Regions from separate parts of the Evansella cellulosilytica DSM 2522 genome, predicted to be linked through region 2. Evidence: riboswitches for the same ligand, from Rfam matches in the RefSeq annotation. Region 2 holds a riboswitch; the other holds the start of a gene.
What was found. A riboswitch is a leader RNA that binds a small molecule or an ion and turns the genes downstream of it on or off. The one in region 2 is predicted to bind lysine.

Region 1: linked by a shared signal. The riboswitch ahead of BCELL_RS15595 (aspartate kinase) and the one ahead of dapA (4-hydroxy-tetrahydrodipicolinate synthase) in region 2 are both predicted to bind lysine.

The regions. Positions count from the first base shown of each region.
Region 1 covers NC_014829.1:3,358,733-3,363,047, reverse strand. The annotation lists gene uvrC (excinuclease ABC subunit UvrC) at 1-1,212, shown strand, start outside; lysine riboswitch at 1,307-1,488, shown strand; gene BCELL_RS15595 (aspartate kinase) at 1,736-2,974, shown strand; gene BCELL_RS15590 (YslB family protein) at 3,042-3,485, opposite strand; gene BCELL_RS15585 (TrkH family potassium uptake protein) at 3,653-4,315, shown strand, end outside.
Region 2 covers NC_014829.1:2,421,967-2,426,281, forward strand. The annotation lists gene gltC (glutamate biosynthesis transcriptional regulator GltC) at 1-713, opposite strand, end outside; gene gdhA (NADP-specific glutamate dehydrogenase) at 879-2,249, shown strand; lysine riboswitch at 2,336-2,526, shown strand; gene dapA (4-hydroxy-tetrahydrodipicolinate synthase) at 2,682-3,569, shown strand; gene BCELL_RS11065 (3'-5' exonuclease) at 3,641-4,303, shown strand.

The DNA.
Region 1 (4,315 bases), 940 kb from region 2:
TTAAATGGTGGTCATAAGGAGATTAAAGAAAACTTAACGAATAAAATGCTAGAAGCATCTGAAGAGTTGAACTTTGAACGTGCGCAAGAATTGAGAGACCAAGTACAGCACATAGAAGCCGTGATGGAAAAGCAAAAAATGACGATGACAGATGAAGTTGATCGAGATGTATTTGGTTATGCATATGACAAAGGTTGGATGTGCGTCCAAGTATTTTTTATTAGACAAGGTAAATTGATTGAAAGAGATGTTTCTATGTTTCCAATGTACCAAGAGCCAGAGGATGATTTTTACACATATGTTGGGCAGTTTTATTTAAACGATCAACATCGTAAACCGAAGGAGATATTAATTCCGGAAGTGATAGATGAGGCTGTCGTACAAGAGTTTATTCAAGTGAAGACGTTTAAACCTAAAAAAGGACAAAAGAAGCAATTAGTTGACCTTGCTAATAAAAATGCACAAATAGCCTTAAAGGAGAAATTCGATCTTATAGAGCGAGATGAGCAAAAAACGATCGTTGCAATTGAACGTCTCGGTGCTGCACTAAATATAGAAACGCCTCATCGAATCGAAGCTTTTGATAACTCTAATATTCAAGGAGTCGATCCTGTATCTGCGATGGTTTCTTTTTTGGATGGTAAGCCAGATAAAAAGAACTATCGTAAATACAAAGTGAAAGATGTAGAGGGACCTGATGACTATGAATCGATGAGAGAAGTTGTTCGAAGAAGATATATAAGGTTGCTGAAAGAAAATCAACCACTTCCTGACTTAATTGTAATCGATGGAGGAAAAGGACAAATTTCTGCTGCGCAAGGTGTGTTAGAGGACGAGCTCGGCATTTATATTCCTGTTTGCGGCCTCGTAAAGGATGAAAAGCACCGTACTTCACAACTTATGATCGGAGATCCGGCTGAGGTCGTTCCTTTGAAAAGAACGAGTCAGGAGTTTTATTTACTCCAAAGAATTCAAGATGAAGTGCACCGATTTGCCATTACGTTTCATAGAAACGTAAGAAAGCAATCAATGTTTTCTTCTATACTTGATGATGTTGAGGGAATTGGAGAAAAGAGAAAAAGGGAACTTTTAAAGCATTTTGGATCGTTAAAGCGAATAAAGGAAGCTAATATAGAGGAAATTGAAGGTGTAGGTATACCAAAGTTAGTTGCTAAAGCGCTATTCGATAAAATACAAGAAGAGGAGCAATAATCGTAATTGCAAAAAAAAAATGTATTTGATAAACTACTATTTGTGTAATATTTCCTTACAAAAAAATAAAAATTCATAACTTTTTGCTCTTAGGAGTGAAGGTAGAGGTGCGAAAACCATCAGTAAACTATGAGAGAAGGTTGAGCTTCAAAGATCATAGCTTGAAAGGGGAATTCGCCGAAGAAGAAATGTTTTCTCAACGACAATCTTCTGGATCTGTATTGAATAAGTACAGAACTGTCATGCAGGAGAACTGCATGGAGCACTATCTCACGGAGCGGCTTTGTATGTATCATATTTTAAAAGTCGTATTCGACAGTGGGATATAGCCTACTGTCGTTTTTTATTTTATTTTTGTCGAAACCTCATGAAAAATTTCAGTTTAATTAAAGCTGAATAGGGTATGTTAGCTTCATACTTTCATAGGTTTCATCCGTGAGCTATCTTTATTGATTATGTTCTATTAAATAGGGCAGAGAGTACAATGAAATGTATGTTTGAATCAAAAGAGGAGGCGTTCATGTTGGCAACGATTGTTCAGAAGTTCGGAGGGACTTCTGTAGGAGATGTAACAAAAATTAAAAGAGCAGCTGAAAAGGTGAAAGCTGCAATGGAAGCAGGTAACAAAGTAGTTACCGTTGTATCTGCGATGGGGAAATCAACCGACGCGTTAGTAGGATTAGCGCAAGATATAAGTGAGCATCCTGATAAAAGAGAAATGGATATGCTATTAAGTACTGGTGAGCAAGTAACGATGTCCTTAATGGTTATGGCTTTAAAGGAAATCGGTATTGATGCCGTTTCGTTTACTGGTTGGCAAGCGGGGATTAAAACGGAGCCTATTCACCAAAACGCTAGAATAATGGGAATTGAGACAGATAGAGTGCAATCCGCTTTAGATGAAAATAAAGCTGTAATAGTAGCTGGTTTTCAAGGGATGACGGAAAGCGGTGAGATAACAACGCTTGGTCGTGGTGGTTCTGATACAACTGCAGTAGCGTTGGCTGCTGCCCTTAAAGCTGAATCATGTTCTATTTTTACAGATGTTACTGGTGTTTATACTTGTGACCCTAGAACTGCTAAAAAAGCTCGACAACTACATAGCATTTCCTATGATGAAATGCTGGAGCTTGCAAACTTAGGTGCTGGAGTATTGCATCCTAGAGCAGTTGAATTTGCAAAGAACTATAATGTACCACTTATTGTTAGATCAAGCATGGTTGATAAAGAAGGAACGATTGTAGAGGAGGAAGCGTCAATGGAACAAAATTTAGCAGTACGAGGATTAGCTTTTGAAGGTGCAGTGACAAAAATTACAATTGAACATTTACCGAATAACTTTAATACAATGTCAAATGTGTTCTCAGCACTTGCGGAATCGGGCATTGATGTCGACATTATCATTCAACAAATGACAGGCAAAAATGAAATGAATATATCTTTTTCCATTCACACACATGAATTGACAGAAGCGCTTTCTATTTTAGAGAAAAATAAAGAGGAATTAGGTTACGAGCATATTCGTCACGAGGATAACTTGGCAAAAGTATCAATAGTTGGTTCTGGTATGGTTTCAAACCCTGGTGTTGCCGCAAACATGTTTACAGTACTTTCTGAGCAAGAAGTTTCTATTAAAATGGTAAGTACGTCAGAAATTAAAGTATCTGTTGTCATACCTGAAGTAGATATGGTGAAATCAGTGGAAGCACTTCACACCGCATTTGACTTAGATGTGCGAGAAGAAGCGAAAGTAACATCATAGTAACAATAAATGGGGACTCATAAGGTTAGCCTTTTGAGTCCCCATTTTTTTCTAAAATAAATATTTATTAGTCCTTATAAATAGGATCGGAGTTATCCCAACGAACGATGATCCGACACGTTAAAGGCTTTTTCTTTTTCACTTCATATGTGGCCTCTGTCACATACTGTGTTTGCTGCTCAGTCCATTGCGCTAAAAAACCACATTCTAAAGTCACAGGGCGTTCGTGTATCATAAGGGGAGCTACTAATTCGTAATGTTTTTCGGTCCTTTTTTCTTTTAAGAGAGAAAGTGTTCCCCAGTTCGCCTTTTCAAAAAAAAGTGAGAGGTCATCTAATTGCTCTGTTTTAAGCTTTCTCGCAACTGATTTTCCTGCCCAGTATAAAATACTTTCCTCATCTTCCCCTAATAGTTCAGGTAATAATACATGGCGAAGAAGATGATTACTATAAGCTGAAACCTCCATATTGAGTTCTTCAATTGTGTCAATCCACTGTTTCTTCTTGGCCATTGCATTCATCCTTCATTTGTTAATCTGTAAACTTATTCTTTTATTATATTACCACATACATGATTCATTCGGATAAAAATTATCCATGAATTTCTTGGACAAACTATAGTATATATGTTAATCCCGTGTTATACTATTACCCGATTTATAGGCGGAGGTAATGTTAAATGAATCTTGGTATGAGTAAGTTTTTAAGTCCTTTTAGGATTATTGTATTTTCTTACATAATAGCAATGTTTGTATTTAGTATTTTTTTATACTTACCAATATCAGCGCAGCCTGGTGTAAACGTTACCTACTCTGAGGCTCTTTTCACATCAGTAAGTGCAGTAAGTGTCACAGGACTTACTGTCGTAAACGTTTCTGAAACTTATAGTGGTTTCGGTGTTTTTATATTAGCGTTAGCGATTCAATTAGGTGGAATTGGTGTGATGACACTAGGGACATTCATTTGGCTCGTATTCGGTAGGAAAATAAATCTTTCCCAACGTATGCTTATCATGGTAGACCACAATCAAATTGCTTTTTCTGGTCTCGTTAATTTAATGCGTGGAATTTTGTTTGTCGCTTTAGGAATAGAAATAATAGGTGCATTAATACTGGGAACGTATTTCTTAAACTATTTTGATACAGTTGGAGAGGCATACTATCAAGGTGCCTTTGCCGCATTATCAGCTTTTACGAATGCCGGCTTTGACGTTACAGGAGCTTCTTTAATTCCATTCGTTGATGATTACTTTGTTCAATTAGTTTCCATTCTTTTAATTTTCGCTGGAGCAATTGGATTCCCTGTATTAATGGAGTTAAAGGAGTATTTTACTTCGAAGGAT
Region 2 (4,315 bases):
ACCCCAAGACCAGCTGACACTAAACCTTTTAAGGCATCTACGTCATCACCTTCAAAAGCGATTTTTGGTTCAAAGCCAATCTCTTGGCATGCATCCAACACGATCTTTCTATAAGTAAACCCTTCTGGAAGAAGTACAAAGGGATCGTCAATAAGGTCTAATAAATCTATTGTTTTATAATATGCCATTGGATGGTTTGCTGGTAATAGTGCGACAACATTTTCGTGAAATAATACTTTAGTATCTATATTTCTTTCTTCTTTAACAATAGGTGCTATTAATGCCAAATTGAAATAACCTTTCCTAACACTGTCAACGAGTTCATTGTAGAGTGCTTGCTTCAGATGAAATTGTGCCTCAGGATATAGTTGGCGAAATGCGTAAATAGCTCTCGGCAGTGTGTATGCCGCAAGACTACTTGGAAATGCAATACGAACAGTACCCTTTTCTGGCTCTAAATAATCTAACACTTCTTTTTTTGCGTCCTCCATTAAGTTCATTGCATGCTTTACTCTTTCTAAAAATAACTTACCGATTGGCGTTAATTTAACAGATCTACCATCTCGAATAAATAAATCGACACCTAATTCTTTCTCTAAATTAAAGATTTGTCTACTAACAGCCGATTGTGCAACATGTAGCGCATAAGCTGCATCTGTAACATGCTCACGATCTGCAACTTCAATGAAATATTTGATCTGTCTAAATTCCAATGTTACTCCCTCCTTACCGACGGATCTATAAAAAGCATAGGTGTTATCTGTTTTTGATATTGTTTACGTGATTATTAAATTATAAAATACAGCATAGTAGAAAATCTAACATATTTTTAAATTCGTCACTATTTTTTAACATTTATTTTCACTAGGAGGTTAAATATGAGTACAGCAGTAAAAGAAAACCAAGAAGTACAACATTATGTTAACGGTGTATATGAGCAAGTAAAAAAAAGCAATGCGCATGAGACTGAGTTTTTACAAGCGGTAAAGGAAGTGTTAGATTCATTAGTTCCTGTTTTAGCTAAAAACCCTCAGTATATAAAGCATGCAATATTAGAAAGAATGGTTGAACCTGAAAGAACGATTTCTTTTAGAGTTCCTTGGGTAGACGATCAAGGGAATGTAAAAGTGAATCGTGGTTATCGTGTCCAGTTTAATAGTGCTATTGGTCCTTATAAAGGTGGGTTAAGATTTCACCCATCAGTGAATCAGAGTATTATCAAGTTTTTAGGATTTGAACAAATATTTAAAAATTCTTTAACTGGACAACCTATTGGTGGCGGTAAAGGTGGATCTGACTTTGATCCTAAAGGGAAATCCGATTTTGAAATTATGAGATTTACACAAAGTTTTATGTCTGAATTAAGTAAGTATATAGGACCTGATACAGATGTACCAGCTGGAGACATTGGTGTTGGGGCTAGAGAAATTGGCTATATGTTTGGGCAGTATAAAAAAATGCGCGGTGCCTATGAAGCAGGAGTACTAACAGGTAAAGGTGTAGGTTATGGAGGAAGTCTTGCCCGTAAAGAAGCTACCGGTTACGGCACAGTGTATTTTGTTAATGAGATGCTAAAAAGTAAAGGCTTGAGTTTTAAAGACAGTACAGTTGTCGTATCAGGGTCAGGAAATGTTTCGATCTATGCTATGGAAAAAGCAATGGAACTTGGTGCTAAAATCCTAGCATGTAGTGACTCAAGTGGATATGTATATGATCGAAATGGCATTGACTTAAATACTGTTAAACGCTTAAAAGAAGTAGAAGGTAAAAGAATTTCTGAATATGTGAAGGAACATCCTGGTTCAGTTTTTTATGAAGGTTTTGGGGGTATTTGGAAAATACCTTGTGACATTGCGCTTCCTTGTGCTACACAAAATGAAATCGATGAAGAAGCTGCGAAACTATTAGTTGCAAATGGCGTAAAAGCCATTGGTGAAGGTGCTAATATGCCTTCCACTTTAGAAGCTGTAGATGTGTTTCTTGAAAACAATGTACTGTTTGGCCCTGCTAAAGCAGCTAATGCTGGAGGAGTAGCAGTATCAGCACTTGAAATGGCTCAAAATAGTGCAAGACTATCTTGGACTTTTGACGAGGTTGATGGAAAGCTAAAAGAGATTATGACAAATATTTACAACGACAGCTTAAAAGCGGCAGAGGAATATGGTGTTCCAGGTAACCTTGTAGTTGGAGCGAACATTGCTGGTTTTGTCAAAGTAGCGGATGCTATGATTACGCAAGGGGTCATATAAGTCCCCCACTCCTAACATTTGCATTACGAAAGTAAATTTGTTAGAGTAAAATAAAGTTCATATTCTTAACTTCAATCCTAATTTGAAGTGAGTTTAGAGGTGCAAAAACCATTAGTACACTTTTAGAGGATGATGAGATCCTATGAAAAATGTGGAAAGGGGAATTTGCCGAAGCGGCATACTACTCACAAGTATGTTGCTGGTTCTGTCATTGAATAAGTGCAGGACTGTCATATAGTTCATTTTTAATGACACTATATGGAGGGCTATCTCACGCTAGAATAATCATTTAGTAAACTGATATCTAGCAGCAACGATGTCCTCGTTGCTGCTTTTTTATGTTTAAGTAATGATTGTTCACCTGATTTAGCTCTATTCACGAACTTTTTTCGACTAGTCGAAACTAAAATCTGTTGAATAGAGGTGCTTTACATGAATTTTGGAACATTAATAACTGCGATGATTACGCCATTCGATCATGATGAAGAAATTGATTATCCGGCAACTAAATCACTGATTCACTATTTAATTGACAATGGATCCGACAGCATTGTCATTGGAGGAACAACAGGTGAATCTCCTACATTGACAATAGAAGAAAAAACTGATTTTTTTAAGTATGTAGTAAAAGAAGTAGACGGGAGGATTCCTGTAATAGCTGGTACAGGAACAAACAGCACAAAATCATCTATACAGCTAACAAAAATTGCTGAAGAGAGCGGTGTTGATGCTGCGATGCTTGTTGCTCCTTATTATAATAAGCCAAGTCAGGAAGGGATATATCGACACTTTGAAAAAATTGCTCATAGTACCTCCCTCCCAATCATGCTTTATAATATTCCTGGGCGTTGCTCTGTTAACATAGACCCAAATACTATTATTAAGCTCTCAAACATTGACAATATTGTGGCAGTGAAAGAAGCCAGTGGAGATATAAATGCTATTGCCGCAATTGCTGAAAAAACGTATGATTCGTTTTATGTATACTGTGGTGATGATAGTTTAACATTACCTACTCTTTCGGTTGGTGGTCATGGTGTTGTTTCAGTAGCATCACACATATTAGGGAGTGAAATGAAAGAAATGATTGATGCCCATGAAACTGGAAATGCATTATTGGCAAAACAGTTACATCAAGAATTATTACCAATGATGCATGCTCTATTTATTGCTCCAAATCCAACACCTGTTAAAGCAGCACTAGAAATGTTTGGAATAAATGCTGGCTCAGTAAGAATGCCATTAGTACCTTTAACTCAGGAAGAGTCAAAAGTATTATATGAATGTTTACAACATAAGCTGCTGTCTAGAGCTGTTTAATTATATCCCCTCCCCTTCTATCGTTTAAAAATGTGTTAAAATACAAATGAATAAGAAGAGGAGGCTTCATTTTGATTGCAGTAGTATACGACTTAGAACTCGTGAAACGATTCAAAAAAGGACAGTTGAGTGAAATTATTGAGATTGGTGCATGTAAGGTAGACTTAACATCTCTTAAAATAATTGACGATATCCAAATTTATATGCTCCCGAAAAATGGATATATTCCGAAGAGCTCCAGAAAGTTTATCAATATGACTCAAGATGATGTTAAAAGTGCGATACCCTTTTCAGATGGCATGAAGAAATTCATTTTTTGGCTACAAAAAGAAGAAGATTATTTTCTATGTTCTTGGGGAAAAGACGATAAAGTACACTTCATCGATCAATGTCTTCGAAATAACATGAAGTTAAAGTGGTTTAAGAATTACAATGATATTCAGCCACAAATCGGAAAAGCATTAAAACAAAATACGAAAAATCAGTTAGGCTTAAAAAATGCGCTACATTTAGCAAATATTGAGCCCGTTGGTCAAGCGCATAGAGGTATTGATGACACGATTAACACCGCATTGTTATTAATAAAATACTTTGATGAAGTTACATTACGTACTAACATGATTACTGAAAAAGAATTAAATCTTTTCGAATCGAAACGTAAAAAAAGGCGAAATCGCCCCCACTCTAAAAGTGAGAAACAAATAAAACATATACACTCCACTGATAAAATATAAAGGTTGGCCAAG